2 regions of the Vibrio sp. 1078-1 genome follow, and region 2 is predicted to be linked to the other one. Evidence: riboswitches for the same ligand, from Rfam matches in the RefSeq annotation. Region 2 holds a riboswitch; the other holds the start of a gene.

Region 1 (8,583 bases), on a different contig from region 2:
TCCAGACTTACAACAGCGCTTGGCCGAATCTTTCGAGACAACACTCGAATTATCAGGCGGAATTGCAGTTGTCGCGCCAATGGATGGCGACGGTGAAGAGATTATTTTCTCCGCCAACTTCGCTTGTCCACAATGTGGTTACAGCATGCAAGAGTTAGAGCCGCGACTTTTCTCATTCAACAACCCTGCTGGTGCATGTGGCACTTGTGATGGCTTGGGTGTTCAACAATACTTCGATCCAAGCCGAGTCATTCAAGATGATTCATTAAGCTTGGCACAAGGTGCAATTCGCGGTTGGGATCAAAAGAACTACTACTACTTCCAAATGCTCATCTCATTGGCCGATCATTATGGTTTTGACCTCCATGCCCCTTTTAATTCTCTGCCAAAGAAAACGCAAGATGTCATTCTAAAGGGCTCAGGTCGTACTGAGATTGAGTTTAAATACATCAACGATCGTGGCGATATTCGCGTTAAACGCCATCCATTCGAAGGTATTCTGAATACCCTAGAACGTCGCTATCGTGATACAGAATCCAACTCTGTCCGTGAAGAGCTTGCAAAATACATCTCCACTAAATCTTGTTCAAGCTGTGGCGGTACTCGTCTACGCCTTGAAGCACGTAACGTGTTTATTGCTGATACGACACTACCTGAGATTGTTGAACTCAGCATTGCTGATGCATTGGAATTCTTCCATTCCTTGAAACTGGAAGGTCAACGCGCCCAAATCGCTGAAAAAGTGATGAAGGAAATCAACGACCGCCTGCAATTCTTAGTTAACGTCGGTTTGAACTACCTAAACTTATCACGCAGTGCAGAAACCTTATCAGGCGGTGAAGCTCAACGTATTCGTTTAGCAAGCCAAATTGGGGCGGGTCTTGTTGGTGTGATGTATGTTCTGGACGAACCGTCGATTGGTCTCCACCAGCGTGATAATGAACGCTTATTAAAAACGCTCACTCATTTGCGCGATTTAGGTAATACCGTACTTGTGGTAGAACACGATGAAGATGCGATTCGCTGTGCAGATCATGTCATAGATATTGGTCCTGGTGCTGGCGTACATGGTGGTAATGTTGTTGCGGAAGGCACCATGGAAGAGATAGTCGCGAATCCGAATTCTCTGACAGGTCAGTACTTAAGTGGTGTTAAAGAAATCGCAGTACCGAAAGATCGCACGCCGCGAGATCCGAAAAAAACGGTTGAGCTATTAGGCGCTACAGGTAATAACCTTAAAAACGTTAACCTTTCAATTCCTGTTGGGTTATTCAGCTGTATTACAGGAGTATCTGGCTCAGGTAAATCAACGCTGATTAATGATACTTTCTTTAAAATTGCGCATACCCAACTTAACGGAGCGACAACGGCTCAGCCTTCACCTTATAAATCGATTAAAGGTCTAGAGCACTTCGATAAAGTCATCGATATCGATCAAAGCCCAATTGGCCGTACACCTCGCTCTAACCCTGCAACCTATACGGGGATCTTTACACCAATCCGTGAACTGTTTGCAGGCACACAGGAGTCGCGTTCTCGCGGTTACAAACCGGGCCGTTTTAGTTTTAACGTGCGCGGTGGTCGTTGTGAGGCCTGTCAGGGTGACGGTGTTATCAAAGTAGAAATGCACTTCCTACCAGATGTTTATGTGCCATGTGATGTGTGTAAAGGTAAACGCTACAACCGTGAAACGCTCGAAGTACGTTACAAAGGTAAAACTATTGATGAAGTGCTAGAAATGACGGTCGAAGATGCACGCACCTTCTTCGATCCAGTTCCTGCCATCGCTCGCAAACTACAAACACTGATGGATGTGGGTTTGTCGTACATACGATTGGGTCAAGCGGCAACAACACTCTCCGGTGGTGAAGCACAGCGTGTGAAACTGGCGCGAGAGCTATCCAAACGTGATACAGGAAAAACCTTGTACATTTTGGATGAACCAACAACCGGCTTGCACTTCCATGATATCCAGCAGTTGCTCACTGTACTGCACAGACTTCGCGACCACGGAAACACTGTCGTGGTGATCGAGCATAACCTGGACGTCATTAAGACTGCGGACTGGATTATCGATCTTGGTCCTGAAGGGGGTCAAGGTGGCGGCGAGATAATCGCTCAAGGCACTCCGGAAGATGTGTCGCAAATCGAGGGTTCGCACACAGCTCACTTCCTCAAGCCTATGTTGAAGTAGAAAAAACAGGTAAAGTATCGAGACCAGCAAGTGCTGGTCTTTTTTCATTCAAAACAACGCAATAACTATGGCTACTATACATGTAAGTGGAACAAAGCTTTCTCCCGAAAAAGTACAGGTTCCCCTCAATCGCAAGTTTCTCATTGCCTTGGCAACACTATTTGTGTTGGCAATGCACTTTTTCATGCCCAACCCCGGCGGTTCGGGGCTTTCGCTTTCGTTCAATGCGACAACTTGGATTGCTTTTAGCTTTGCATTAGGCATTGGGTGTTACCAACTAGCGAATAATCGAGTGCTACGTTACTCAAAACTAACCATCGGCTTGTTCATTAGTGCTCTTATCATGACAGTGCCCATTCTGTACCCAAATGCGAATAGCAGCTTGGCAGCCAATAAGCTCATAGGCCTGTGGTGTGGTGTCCTGTTCTTTATTGTTTTACAACAATTTCATTTCAGTAATAAACATCGCCAACGCCTATTATGGTTCATTGTCCTTGCGGTTGTTATCGAAGCCATTTTTGGTCTGACACAATATCTGTATCTCAAACCAGGCAATCCGTTTGGTTACGACACGGTGGCCAATCGTCCTTATGGTATTTTCCAACAGCCCAATGTAATGGCCAGTTTTCTTGCGACAGGGTTGGTGATTGCCAGCTATTTACTTGCACGTCAGCCCTACAAATACGATCGTAAGTTAAGCGATGTTTACCTTCTCTATGCCGTACCAGTTTTAACTTTACCACTAATTGTGGCGTTGGCTTCACGCACTGGTTGGTTAGCCTCGGTCATCGCCGTGTTGTTGGTCATTCCATACATGTACCGCTTTGCAACCAAAGGGCGCTTTATCCGCTGGGTTGTGTCACTTGTAAGTGGGCTCTTACTCTCTGTCGTTGTCATGCATCTTGCCTTTCCTGATGGAGGTAGGTTAGCCGCAGAAAAAGTAAATATGGAGTCTCCTCGAGCGTATACTTTTCCGCAAACATTAGACATGGTGATTGAAAAGCCTTTTACTGGTTATGGATATGGCAAGTTTGAATCTGAGTACATGCTGTATACGGCTCGTCAACATGCCCTAAATGAGAATTACCCAGCAGGTTTGCCAGCCATGGATCATCCGCATAATGAGCTACTTTACTGGGGAGTAGAAGGTGGCTTGCTGCCAATAATCGGCATCTTCTTAGCGATGGCACTGGTACTGTATCGAATCTATCAAGCCAAACGCGGAACTCGTCTTGCGTTGCTGGCCTTGTTTATACCTATCGTATTGCACTCACAACTGGAATACCCTTTCTACCACTCTCTCGTGCATTGGTTGATCTTCGTTATCCTACTGTACTGGGTCGATCAGCGCGTCTCTCGTTATCGACAAGTCGGCTTTAGTAATGTGACCAAAAGCTTGCTGCGTGTTTTTAGTTTGGTACTTCCCGTTGCGTTTACGTTTTACATGGTAAGCGCATTACATACGAACTATGTATTGACGAAGTTTGAGACCACTAGACCAACTAACCCTGATATTCTGAATCAAGTCAGTAACCCTGTGGTTTGGAAAGACAGGTTTGATTGGGATGTCTATAGCACGTTTTTAAACCTTGGGCTGTACCAACAAGACGCAACCTTGATTCAGCCTTATATCGATTGGTCGCTAAAAATCATCAAAGATAAGCCTCGCCCTGCATTTTATAATAATTTGATTTTGGCCTACCAAGGCTTAGATGACTCAAGTAAAGCGGAGCAAATTAGAGCTGAAGCGCAGTTTTTGTTCCCGAAGATTGATTTCAGTGACGTCAATTACCAACCACCTTCTCAAGCAATCTCTGCCTCACCAGCCCCCACTTCAGGTGCAGAGTAATAAGTACCAAAAAGCGAAGGGATGACCTTCGCTTTTCTTTATCTCATTGCTGTATGATTTTATTCAGTGAGTGACTCTTCTAACGCTTTTAAGCACAGCGCAACGTTTTCAGATCGAGCGCCGTAACCCATTAAGCCAATACGCCACGCTTTACCAGCTAATGCCCCAAGGCCTGCACCAATTTCTAGGTTATAGGTTTCTAGCAAGTGAGCACGAACTTTTGCTTCATCAATTCCTTCAGGCACGTAAATCGCATTTAATTGTGGCAACCGATGGGCTTCGTCCACAACAAATTCAAATCCTAACTTTTGTAAGCCATTTTTGAGTTTTTCATGCATCAGTTGGTGACGAGCCCAAGCGTTTTCTAATCCTTCATTTTTCAGTATCAATAAAGCTTCATGAAGCGCATACAAGCTATTAACTGGCGCCGTATGATGGTAACTACGCTTGCCTTCTCCACTCCAATACCCCAAAACTAAACTCTGATCGAGGAACCAACTCTGTACTGGTGTTGTTCTTGCTTGAATCTTTTCAATCGCGGCAGGAGAAAACGTCACTGGTGAGAGTCCAGGTACACATGACAAACATTTTTGACTACCAGAGTAAACCGCATCCAGTTGCCATTCATCCACTTTTAACGGCACACCACCAAGCGATGTCACCGCATCAACAATAGATAATGCATTATGCTGTTTCGCGAGCTTACCCAATGCTTGAGCATCACTGACTGCACCAGTTGAGGTTTCCGCATGCACAAAAGCAAGAATTTTTGTATCTGGGTGCTGTTCGAGTGCTTGCTCGACTTTATCAATGGAAACAGGCGTCCCCCATTCATCATCGACGATAACAACTTCACCACCAGCACGGACGACATTTTCGCGCATGCGTTCACCAAATACACCATTACGGCAAACGATCACTTTATCGCCTTTCTCGATCAAGTTTACAAAGCAGGTTTCCATCCCTGCACTACCTGGCGCTGAAACCGCAATAGTGAACTCATTGTCAGTTTGAAAGGCATACTTCAATAGCTGCTTGAGCTCATCCATCATACCGATAAACAGAGGATCAAGGTGACCTACCGTAGGACGGCTTAGTGCTTGTAACACTTGAGGATAAATATCAGAAGGACCAGGTCCCATTAAAATACGGTGAGGCGGAATAAAGCTTTGGATCGACATGTCAGCTCCTTGATTATCTTTTATCCTGAGCATTCTAAAAGTTCTATTCAATAACATGGCTCAGGTGTAGGGTTCTTCACCCTAATAGATTTTTCCTCTATCAGCAATTAGCCGTAAGTATGGAGGTCAAACCAGTGTCACAAAATCGTTAATAAAAAACACCATAAAGGTTGAAATATTGATTGACATTAAGGCCTCAAAACCGTTCAATGTTTGAGCTTTATGTAGAAGAGGAGCGCTACCCAGGTAGATGATTTGTGGAACCGCAATTCCAACACCAATCATTGAGGGGGAGTAGTGCCGAGGTAAGTCAAAGTTGCAGGATTTGACTTGTCGGTTGAATTGGGCTGAATCCCATCAACTGTCATCAGCGCAGTCTGATGAAGGGCTTCTGAGGGTAAATTTTTCAAATAGCATTCTAAATACCTCTCTTTTTGCTCTGTTCCTTTTCTCACTAAACATTGGATGTACAATTTTTTAGGAAGCCGTGGGAGAACGCAGTGAGCGCATTTAACGTAGCTAAATTCGGTGGAACCAGTGTTGCCAACTTTGAGGCAATGAGTCGTTGCGCCACCATTATCGAAAACAATCCAAATACTCGCCTGGTCGTGAGCAGCGCTTGCTCTGGCGTCACCAACCTATTGGTAGAACTCGCCAACGGTGTTCAGGATCAAACGCACCGTACTGAGCTGCTACAAAATTTGGCCAACATTCATGACGCCATTTTAACTCAGCTCGAAGACAGCACGAAAACTGCTGCCGAGGTGTATGGCATATTAGATACCGTAACCAGCCTGGCCGAGGCTGCATCTATCCAAGCTAGTGCGAAGTTAACCGATCATTTAGTCGCATGTGGTGAACTCATGTCGACGCACATTCTAACTCAGTTAATGTGTGAGCGAGGCATTCAAGCAGTGCGCTTTGATATCCGCGATGTGTTGCGTACTGATGACAACTTTGGTCGCGCGGAGCCAAACATTGAAGCAATTTCGACGCTTGCGCAAGATAAACTCGTACCACTTTGCCAACAATCCGTTGTTGTTACTCAAGGCTTCATAGGATCTGACGAAGCCGGTAATACAACAACATTAGGTCGAGGGGGCAGCGATTACAGCGCCGCCTTAATTGCTGAGAGCGTTAAAGCGGCAGGGCTAGAAATCTGGACTGATGTTCCGGGAATCTACACAACAGACCCGCGAATTGCACCAAAAGCCTCACCAATTCCTGAGATCAGCTTTAGTGAAGCTTCAGAAATGGCTAACTTTGGCGCTAAAATCCTTCACCCTTCTACGCTAGTACCTGCATTGCGCCACGACATTCCGGTATTTGTAGGGTCATCGAAAGAGCCAGAAAAAGGGGGAACTTGGATTCGCCACCAAGTCGAAAGCTCACCGTTATTCCGTGCGCTAGCTTTGCGTTGTAACCAAACCATGGTAACGCTACGCAGCGCCAATATGTTCCACGCATACGGTTTTTTAGCAAAGGTCTTTGAGATCCTTGCAAAGCATAAGATCTCTGTCGATTTGATCACGACATCTGAAATCAGTGTATCGTTAACACTTGATCAAACTGATACCTCTGGCGGAGCACCACAGCTGCCGCAAGCTGCACGAGAAGAGTTAGAAGAGTTATGTAAGGTAGAAGTTGAACATGACCTATGCCTCGTTGCTCTCATTGGAAACAACATGAGTGAGAGTAAAGGCTACGCGAAACAGGTTTTTGGCACGCTAGAAGATTTTAACCTACGCATGATTTGTTATGGCGCTAGCCCTCACAACTTATGCTTCTTGCTCCATGAATCGGTATCGAAACAAGCCATACAAAAACTCCACACTGAGTTGTTTGAGAAGTAAGTTCAACTCAATAAAACAAAGGGCTGCGTATTTGCAGCCCTTTGTCGTTTCATTAGTTGTTACATTTGGACGAGGTAAACATCAATTTAACCGTTAATGTTTGGCCCTAACCATTTTTCAGCCTCGATCCTATCCCACCCCTTACGATCGGCGTAACTCTCTAACTGATCTTCTTGGATCTGTGCGATCGCAAAGTAACGTGAGTCAGGATGAGAGAAATACCAACCAGAGACTGACGCGCCCGGATACATTGCATAGCTGGAGGTTAGAGTCATACCAATGTTCTCTTCCACATTAAGTAACTCCCAAAGCGGTCCTTTTTCAGTATGTTCAGGACACGCGGGATAACCCGGCGCAGGGCGAATACCTTGGTATTTTTCACGAATGAGATCATCGTTAGATAAATCTTCATCAGCTGCATAACCCCAAATTTCTTTACGGACACGCTCATGCAAATACTCAGCAAACGCTTCGGCTAGGCGATCCGCCACCGCTTGAATCATAATTGCGTTGTAATCATCTCCCTGTGCTTTGTATTCATCAGCAAGCTCTCGTTCACCAATACCACCAGTGACAGCAAATGCCCCTATCCAATCATGCTTACCCGACTCTTTAGGTGCGATGTAGTCGGATAAACAATAGTTGAATCCTTTTGGTTTCTCGGTCTGTTGTCGCAAGTTACGTAATACTTTCACAACGTCGGTACGAGTTTCATCAGCATAAACTTCAATGTCGTCCCCCACGCTCGCAGCAGGGAATAAGCCACACATTCCACGCGCTTTTAACAGGCCTTCTCGCTCAACTCGATCAAGTATCTCGTGGGCATCTTCGAATAAACGTTTTGCTTCTTCACCAACTTCTTCATGTTGGAAAATTGTTGGATACTTACCCACAAGTGACCAAGTCATAAAGAATGGTGTCCAATCGATGTATTGACGTAATATAGCCACATCAAAATCATCGAAGATATGAATGCCAGGCTTAACAGGCACTGGAGGAGTATAAGCTTCCCAATCGATAGCAACTTTATTCGCTCGAGCAGCTTCTAATGTCACTGGTTTGGTTCTCGGTTTCTTTCGATTATGTTGATCACGTACTCGTTCGTAATCAGCTTCAAGTTTTTCAACAAATTCAGGGCGACGTTCATCAGACAGAAGAGAAGTACATACGCCCACTGCACGTGAGGCGTTGTTCACGTAAACCACTGGATGCTTGTAATTTTTCTCAATCTTAACTGCTGTATGGGCTTTTGACGTTGTTGCGCCACCGATGAGAAGAGGTAAGTTAAAGTCGAGACGCTCCATCTCTTTTGCAACATGCACCATTTCGTCTAATGAAGGTGTGATCAACCCTGATAAACCAATAATATCGACGTTCTCTTCTTGCGCTACTTTTAAGATCTTTTCGCAAGGAACCATGACACCAAGATCGATAATTTCGTAGTTATTGCACTGCAATACAACGCCAACGATATTTTTCCCGATATCATGTACATCACCTTTGACC
Region 2 (8,583 bases):
CTTCTTTGCCATTACTTCCAGGGTCAATTGCTGAATTTAATCGTTATGAATTCAGTCGTCCGGCGAAAAAAGACTCATGCGAGACGCCAATAAAAGTGTACTCGCATATCTCGCCATATATGGGTGGCCCAGAAAAAATTAAGAATACAAATGGCGCAGGTGATGCTGCGTTATCTGCTGTTCTTCATGATATGGCAGCAAATAAATACCATAAAGAAAATGTGCCTAATTCAAGCAAGCACAGTAACGAGTATTTAACTTACTCTTCTTTTTCTCAAGTCTGCAAATACGCAAACCGTGCTAGCTACGAAGTTCTCGTGCAACATTCACCACGATTGTCGCGCGGACTTCCTGAGCGAGAAGATAGCCTAGAAGAAGCATACTGGGAACGTTAATACGAAGCGATTTAATTAACTATTCTGTAACTAAAGTAAAAGGCACATTAAGAAATGTGCCTTTTTTATTTGTAATGGTTTAAATAAAAAAGGCTCCCTATGGGAGCCTTTTAAAAAATAGCACGGATCTAGATTAGGAACTCATCCAGAGATTTACCTGCATCAAGTTGCTCTTGAATCGCCGAAGGTGTACGACCTTGGCCAGTCCAAGTTTTCTCATTACCGTTTGAATCTGTGTATTTGTATTTAGCAGGGCGAGGTGCGCGCTTCGCTTTGCCTTTCGTCTTAGTTTCGCCAGATAGCGCAGTAATAAGTGCTTCTACGTCAATACCGTCTTGAGCGATTTTCTCAGCAATCTCTGCAAGCTTAGCTTCTTGCTCTGCTTGTGCTGCGCGTTCTGCTTCTTCTGCTTCACGACGCTCATCTACGACAGTAGTGAGTTTATCTAGAGCTTCTTCCAATTGTTCTAGAGTCAGCTCACGAGAAAATGCACGAAGGCTACGGATATTTAGAAGGGTTTTAGTCAGCTCTGACATAACGATTCCTATTAAAAGGTTAATGTGTTGGGCACTTTTTATCGTTACGATTAAATAATGCCAATCTATAAATAAACAAAGAGTCCTTATATTTAACTTTATCTTTTCCTTATGTGCAAATGCTAAATCAAGATTTTGTTTAAATTTGACTATTTTTTAAAGCAATTAATATTATTACACTCGAAATAAATCATTATTAGATGAGAACTAAAATCAACAATCATTATTGTATAGAGAGAGTGATAGCTTGGTTTTTTATAAAAAAATTTGAGTTATTACTTAAAAATATGAAGCATCCATCTTTAATGCTGTGTCATATATCCTTAATTTATTGATATAAGATAAACCATGATATTTCTAAGGTAGTAATAATGTTTCATAAATAACATGATTGATGTGATTTCAGTTGCACAAAACTTATGGAAGTAGGCAAGGTTTATAAATTATCTCAGTCATTATTTATTTGTTTAATTTAGTTTGATGTGTTGCATTGACTCTCATCATAAGTACAATGGCTGCCACCTGATGCAATATTGCAGACAATTTGTTGTTAATTTGTACAGTTAGTGGTTAATTGTTTGTTGTTGCCGTAGAGGCGCGGTCTCGAAGAGTAGCTATTATTGGGGTGATGCCAATGAATAATAGTGGAAGGCGAAGATTGCCGAAGTAAGTAACTCATCAAAGTTACTTGCTGGGGTTGTATCTGAAAGGAACAACACTGCCATAGTATATATTCACATTAAACTATGGAGCGCTACTGTAGGGTTGGGTGGAGTGTTCGCTTCCCTGTCGCTAAGTTCAACATGAGCACGTATCGTATGCTACGTGACTTGTCTGCAGTAGATCTCTAGCCAAACTTTGGTTTTTGAAGATCATGAATTTAATAGATTTTTCTAGTTCTCCTGTTTCATTATTGCCACCTATTGTCGCTTTGACTTTGGCGATTTTGACTCGACGTGTATTAGTTTCCTTGGGTGTAGGTATCGTGCTAGGTGCGGTGCTACTTAATAGCTGGTCTATCAGCGACACCGCAGGTTACGTCAGTTCTCAAGTTTCTTCTGTCTTTATTGAAGATGGCGGAATTAACACTTGGAACATGAGCATTGTTGGTTTCCTAATCTTATTAGGTATGACAACAGCTTTATTAACGCTATCTGGCGGTACTCGTGCTTTTGCTGAATGGGCACAATCTCGAGTGAAGAGTAAACGCGGCTCCAAACTTCTTGCCGCCTTTTTAGGCGTATTCATTTTTGTCGATGATTACTTTAATAGCCTTGCTGTTGGTGCGATCTCTCGCCCAGTAACCGATCGCTTTTATGTGTCTCGCGCTAAGCTTGCGTACATTCTAGACTCAACCGCCGCTCCAATGTGTGTAATTATGCCTGCTTCTAGCTGGGGTGCTTACATTATTACTATTATTGGCGGGATCTTAGTCTCACATGGGATCACAGAGTATTCGGCTCTTGGCGCATATGTTCGTCTTATCCCAATGAACTTCTACGCCGTTTTTGCGCTGCTAATGGTGTTCGCTGTTGCGTGGTTTGGTCTTGATATTGGTAAAATGCGTGAGCATGAAATCTCTGCATCGCAAGGTCGTGGCTTTGATAAAGACAAAGAAAATGACTCGCAAGAAGCGCATGACCTAAACGAAGAGCTAGATATCCGTGAAAGTGAAAAGGGTAAAGTGTCAGATTTGATACTTCCTATCGTAACGCTGATTATCGCGACTATCGCTTCAATGCTTTACACGGGTGGCCAAGCATTGGCTGCTGATGGTAAGGAGTTTGCGCTTCTTGGTGCTTTTGAAAATACAGATGTAGGTACATCACTAATCTACGGTAGCTTGCTTGGCTTAGCTGTTGCACTGTTTACTGTTGTGAAGCAAGGTCTACCAATGGCTGAGATCGCACGTACACTTTGGATTGGTGCTAAGTCTATGTTTGGTGCGATTCTAATCTTAGTATTTGCCTGGACCATTGGTTCTGTTATCGGTGATATGAAGACTGGTACTTACCTTTCGACAATGGCGCAGGGCAACATTAACCCACACTGGCTACCAGTTATCCTATTCTTGTTGTCTGGCCTAATGGCGTTCTCAACAGGTACTTCATGGGGTACGTTCGGCATTATGCTACCAATCGCGGGTGACATGGCTGGCGCAACAGACGTAGCGCTAATGCTACCGATGCTGAGTGCGGTTTTAGCTGGTGCGGTATTCGGTGACCATTGTTCACCAATCTCAGATACGACTATCTTGTCATCGACGGGTGCACGTTGTAACCACATTGATCACGTATCAACACAGCTACCTTATGCATTATCAGTCGCGCTTGTTTCATGCGTGGGCTTTATTGCCCTTGGTATGACTGCTTCAATTGCGTTTTCGTTTATTGCAGCGTCGATAACATTCGTTATCGTTTGCGCTATTTTGTCATGGCTTTCAAAGTCTAAAATAGCGTCTTGCCAGAGTGCGTAATTCACTGATTTAAAAGGTGAAATTGTAGGAGGCTTCGGCCTCCTTTTTTATTTGTATTATACAATTCGAATTTTTTTAAAATTAAGGGTTGAAAAAAGTAATCAGCTTGGTTAGTGTGGTTGGTAACAAAGCAAATGAGAAGAGCCTTGAAATAAGTATGCGTAATTTTGTAATGAACATTCATCACCATCATCACCCAATCTAGTCTTTCGGGCGATGTACGCATACCCGGGAGGCAGGAAACTCCCGGAGGTAAAATCAAAGTAAAAGCAGATTTTAAACCCTCGGGAGACTTCAATCTCCCGAGGGTTTTTTAGTTTTATTAGTTTGAAAAATACTTAGATATCAAAATCTTGCATAGGGACAAAGCAATGCAAACACAACGTTTAAGAATCGCAATTCAGAAAAAAGGTCGTCTTAGCAAAGAGAGTCAAGCTCTACTAAAACAGTGCGGCGTAAAGTTCAACGTAATGGGCGAGCGTTTAGTTGTCCATTCTGAAAATATGCCAATTGATTTACTCTTGGTTCGTGACGACGACATCCCAGGTTTAATTATGGATGGCGTGGTTGACCTTGGCTTTATTGGCGAAAATGAACTAGAAGAAGTTCGCCTTGACCGCAAAGCATTAGGTGAACCCTGCGAGTTTGTTCAGCTTCGTCGACTTGATTTTGGTGGCTGTCGTTTATCTATCGCAATCGACAAGGACGAAGAGTACAACGGTCCACAAGACTTAGCTGGCAAGCGTATTGCTACAACGTATCCTCAACTTCTAAAAGCGTACATGGATGAAGCCGGCGTTCCATTCTCTACATGTATGCTGACAGGCTCTGTAGAAGTTGCGCCTCGCGCGGGTCTCGCTGATGCTATCGCTGATTTGGTTTCTACAGGTGCAACACTGGAAGCGAACGGCCTTAAAGAAGCTGAAATTATCTTCAAATCAAAAGCGACATTGATTCAACGCACAGGTGAGTTCGACGCAGACAAAGTGGCGCTAATCGAAAAGCTGTTAACTCGCATGCAAGGCGTGCAGCAAGCGAAAGAATCTAAGTACATTATGCTTCACGCCCCAGCAGAGAAGTTAGATCAAATTAAAGCACTACTGCCAGGTGCTGAAGACCCAACTGTTCTTCCTCTTTCTGCAGATAAGCAGAAAATGGCTGTTCACTTAGTGAGTTCTGAAAACCTGTTCTGGGAAACAATGGAACAGCTGAAAGAGTTGGGCGCAAGTTCAATTCTCGTTCTACCAATTGAAAAAATGATGGAGTAAGCATCATGAGAACAGTCGTTTGGCAATCATTAAGTGAGAATCAGCAAGACTCTATTTTGGAGCGCCCTGCTATTGCAGAAGGTGCCAATATCACCACTGCTGTGGCCGAAGTTATTGCTAAAGTTCGAGAAGAAGGTGACTCTGCTCTTATTGAGCTGACAGAAAAGTTTGACCGTGTTAAGCCTGAATCCATTCGTGTTTCTTCTCAGGAAATTAAGGCAGCGTCAGAGCGTTTGTCAGAGTCAATGAAGAGCGCATTAGAGCAAGCTTACGCCAATATTTCTAAGTTCCACAAAGCGCAAAAGCCGCAACCGATCAAGGTGGAAACCCAGCCAGGTGTCCTTTGTGAACAAGTAACACGCCCAATTCAAAAAGTGGGTTTGTACATTCCGGGTGGCAGTGCGCCTTTGCCATCGACTGTTTTGATGCTCGGCGTTCCTGCAAAAATTGCAGGTTGTCGTAAAGTCGTTCTTTGTTCTCCACCGCCAATCGCTGATGAGATCCTTTATGTCGCGAAACTGTGTGGCATTGATGAAGTGTACAACGTCGGTGGTGGCCAAGCAGTTGCTGCAATGGCTTATGGCACCGAGACGGTATCGAAAGTAGATAAGATCTTTGGTCCGGGCAACGCTTACGTGACCGAAGCAAAACGTCAGGTAAGTAATGATTTCCGTGGTGCTGCGATTGATATGCCAGCAGGTCCATCAGAAGTTCTTGTAATTGCCGATGAAACCGCAGATGCAGACTTTATCGCTGCGGATCTTTTGAGCCAAGCGGAACACGGTCCTGATTCTCAAGTGGTACTTGTGACTCCTTCTCCTGTGATTGCTGATCAAGTGACGGATGTGGTTCAACGTCAGCTTAAGGAGCTATCTCGTGCAGACATCGCAGAAAAGGCTCTGGCATCAAGCTTGATCATTATTTCTGAGTCGATGACGCAGTCAGTTTCTATTTCCAATTACTACGGTCCTGAGCACTTGATTGTTCAGACTAAGAACCCTCGTGAGCTTCTACCTCTATTAGATAACGCAGGTTCTATCTTCCTAGGTGATTGGTCGCCTGAATCAGCAGGTGATTATGCATCGGGCACTAACCACGTTCTTCCTACTTACGGTTACACACGCACGTATTCAAGCTTAGGCTTAGCGGACTTTTCGAAACGTATGACGGTTCAAGAGCTGTCTGCTGATGGTCTAAAGAACCTTGCACCAACGGTGGTCACCATGGCGGAAGCAGAAGGTCTGGATGCACACAAACGTGCAGTGACCATTCGCGTAGAAAAACTGGCAGCTAAGTAAGAGGATATTGAGATGGAAAAGCTAGCGCGCAAACAAGTCCAACAACTTACCCCTTATATGTCGGCTCGTCGAATTGGTGGTACCGGTGACGTATGGCTAAACGCCAACGAATCACCATTCAATAATGAATACAAAACAGACTTCGCTCGTCTTAATCGTTACAGCGAATGTCAGCCTAAAGAACTGATTTCTGCTTACGCAGCCTATGCGGGTGTGAAACCAGAGCAAACATTAACATCTCGTGGTGCGGATGAAGGTATTGAGTTGTTAATTCGTGCATTCTGTGAGCCGGGTGAAGATGCGATTCTTTACTGCCCACCGACTTACGGTATGTACGCCATCAGTGCAGAAACCATCGGTGTAGAGCGCAAAACCGTGCCGCTAACGTCAGATTGGCAACTAGACCTTGCAGGCATCGAAGCTAATCTGGATAACGTGAAACTGGTTTTTGTATGTTCGCCAAACAACCCAACAGGTAACTTGGTTAAGCGTGAGGACATTGTGTCTCTGCTTGAGATGACAAAAGACCGTGCAATCGTGGTGATGGATGAAGCGTACATCGATTTTTGTCCAGAAGCGTCAACGGTAGACCTACTGGCGCAATACCCGAACCTTGCAATTCTGCGTACTCTGTCGAAAGCTTTTGCGCTTGCAGGTCTACGTTGTGGATTTACGCTTGCGAACGAAGAGCTGATTAATGTACTTCTTAAAGTTATCGCACCTTACCCAGTCCCAGTTCCAGTGGCAGAAATTGCGACTCAGGCGCTTTCGGAAGCTGGTTTAGCGCGAGCGAAGTTTCAAGTTCTCGATTTGAATGCAAACCGTGCTTACTTGCAAGTTGGCCTTTCAATGATTCCGGACTTGGAAGTGTTTGAAGGGTGGGGGAACTACCTATTGGTGAAATTCCCAGATGGCGATGACCTTTTCAAAGCGGCTTGGGATACGGGCATTATTTTGCGTAACTCGCCAATTGAAAACTGTGTGCGTATCAGTGTGGGTAACCGTGACGAGTGCGAAAAAACGCTTGGATTTATCAGAAACTACTACGCATAAATAGAGACAGAATTTATCGCTCTCGCTCAATAGCGGGAGCGCCAAAAGAATAGCAATAAGGAAGTTCGAGTGAGCAAACAACAAAAAATCCTTTTTATCGACCGTGATGGCACCTTAATTGTTGAGCCGCCGATTGATTTTCAAGTAGACCGTTTAGATAAGCTAAAACTAGAACCATTTGTTATCCCAAGCCTGCTGTCGTTGCAGGATGCAGGATACCGCCTAGTGATGGTCACGAACCAAGATGGTTTGGGTACCGACAGCTACCCACAAGCTGATTTTGATGCACCACACAACATGATGATGGAGATCTTTGAATCTCAAGGTGTGAAGTTTGATGATGTGCTGATTTGTCCTCACTTCGATGAAGATAACTGCTCTTGCCGTAAGCCTAAATTGGGCTTGGTAAAAGAGTACCTTCAAGGTGGCAAAGTGGATTTTCAAAACTCTGTTGTGATTGGCGATCGTCAAACCGATCTTCAACTTGCAGAAAACATGGCAATTCGTGGCATTCAATACAACCCAGAAACCATGGGTTGGAAACAGATCCTAAAAGATCTCACGGTGAAGGCTCGCGTTGCTGAAGTGGTTCGCACCACAAAAGAAACAGACATTAAAGTATTCGTTAATCTTGACGAGCAAGGCGGTAACGATATTTCTACAGGTCTTGGCTTTTTTGACCACATGCTGGATCAAATTGCGACGCACGGTGGATTCCAAATGGTGTGCAAAGTGGAAGGTGACCTGCACATTGATGATCACCACACAGTAGAAGATACCGCTCTTGCGTTGGGTCAAGCGTTGAAAGAAGCACTGGGTGACAAGCGTGGTATTGGTCGCTTTGGCTTTAGCTTGCCAATGGATGAGTGTTTGGCGCAATGCGCACTAGACCTATCAGGTCGTCCTTACCTTAAGTTCGACGCGCAATTCAGCCGTGAGCAAGTGGGTGATCTTTCAACAGAGATGGTGGTTCACTTCTTCCGTTCTCTGACTGACACATTAGCGTGTACGCTGCACCTGTCTTCTGCGGGCAACAATGATCACCACATCATTGAAAGCCTATTTAAAGCGTTTGGTCGTACGTTACGCCAAGCAATCAAAGTAGAAGGCACTGAGCTACCAAGTAGTAAAGGCGTGCTTTAAGGCTAACGTTAGCAAGGAGAAAAACAGTGACAGAACAGAAAGTTGTCATTATCGATACTGGCTGTGCCAACGTTTCTTCGGTGAAGTTTGCCATTGAACGCCTAGGCTATGACGTAACGATTTCAAAAGATCCGCAAGTCGTATTATCCGCAGATAAGCTATTCCTACCGGGTGTGGGAACCGCCAGCGAAGCGATGAAGAACCTAGAAGAGCGCGATCTGATCAGCTTGGTAAAACAGGTAGAAAAGCCATTACTAGGTATCTGTTTAGGCATGCAACTGTTGGGCAAAGTGTCTCAAGAGAAAGGGCAGAAAGCCGACGAGTTAGTTGAGTGTCTTGGACTTTGTGATGGCGAAGTGAAGCTACTACAAACTGGCGATTTGCCGTTGCCGCATATGGGGTGGAACACGGTCT

The links. Region 2 has a riboswitch for lysine ahead of tet(35) (tetracycline efflux Na+/H+ antiporter family transporter Tet(35)). Riboswitches for the same ligand answer to the same signal wherever they lie in the genome.
Region 1: another riboswitch for lysine. It lies ahead of lysC (lysine-sensitive aspartokinase 3); the one in region 2 lies ahead of tet(35) (tetracycline efflux Na+/H+ antiporter family transporter Tet(35)).

The regions. Positions count from the first base shown of each region.
Region 1 is NZ_JAWOWM010000015.1:4,579-13,161, reverse strand. It holds gene uvrA (excinuclease ABC subunit UvrA) at 1-2,194, shown strand, start outside; gene R7190_RS20840 (PglL family O-oligosaccharyltransferase) at 2,262-4,043, shown strand; gene R7190_RS20835 (pyridoxal-phosphate-dependent aminotransferase family protein) at 4,103-5,224, opposite strand; lysine riboswitch at 5,445-5,623, shown strand; gene lysC (lysine-sensitive aspartokinase 3) at 5,725-7,077, shown strand; gene metH (methionine synthase) at 7,164-8,583, opposite strand, start outside.
Region 2 is NZ_JAWOWM010000002.1:228,585-237,167, forward strand. It holds gene R7190_RS04970 (inosine/guanosine kinase) at 1-395, shown strand, start outside; gene R7190_RS04975 (H-NS family nucleoid-associated regulatory protein) at 524-931, opposite strand; lysine riboswitch at 1,514-1,696, shown strand; gene tet(35) (tetracycline efflux Na+/H+ antiporter family transporter Tet(35)) at 1,806-3,407, shown strand; His leader region at 3,588-3,725, shown strand; gene hisG (ATP phosphoribosyltransferase) at 3,779-4,675, shown strand; gene hisD (histidinol dehydrogenase) at 4,681-5,973, shown strand; gene hisC (histidinol-phosphate transaminase) at 5,986-7,026, shown strand; gene hisB (bifunctional histidinol-phosphatase/imidazoleglycerol-phosphate dehydratase HisB) at 7,096-8,169, shown strand; gene hisH (imidazole glycerol phosphate synthase subunit HisH) at 8,196-8,583, shown strand, end outside.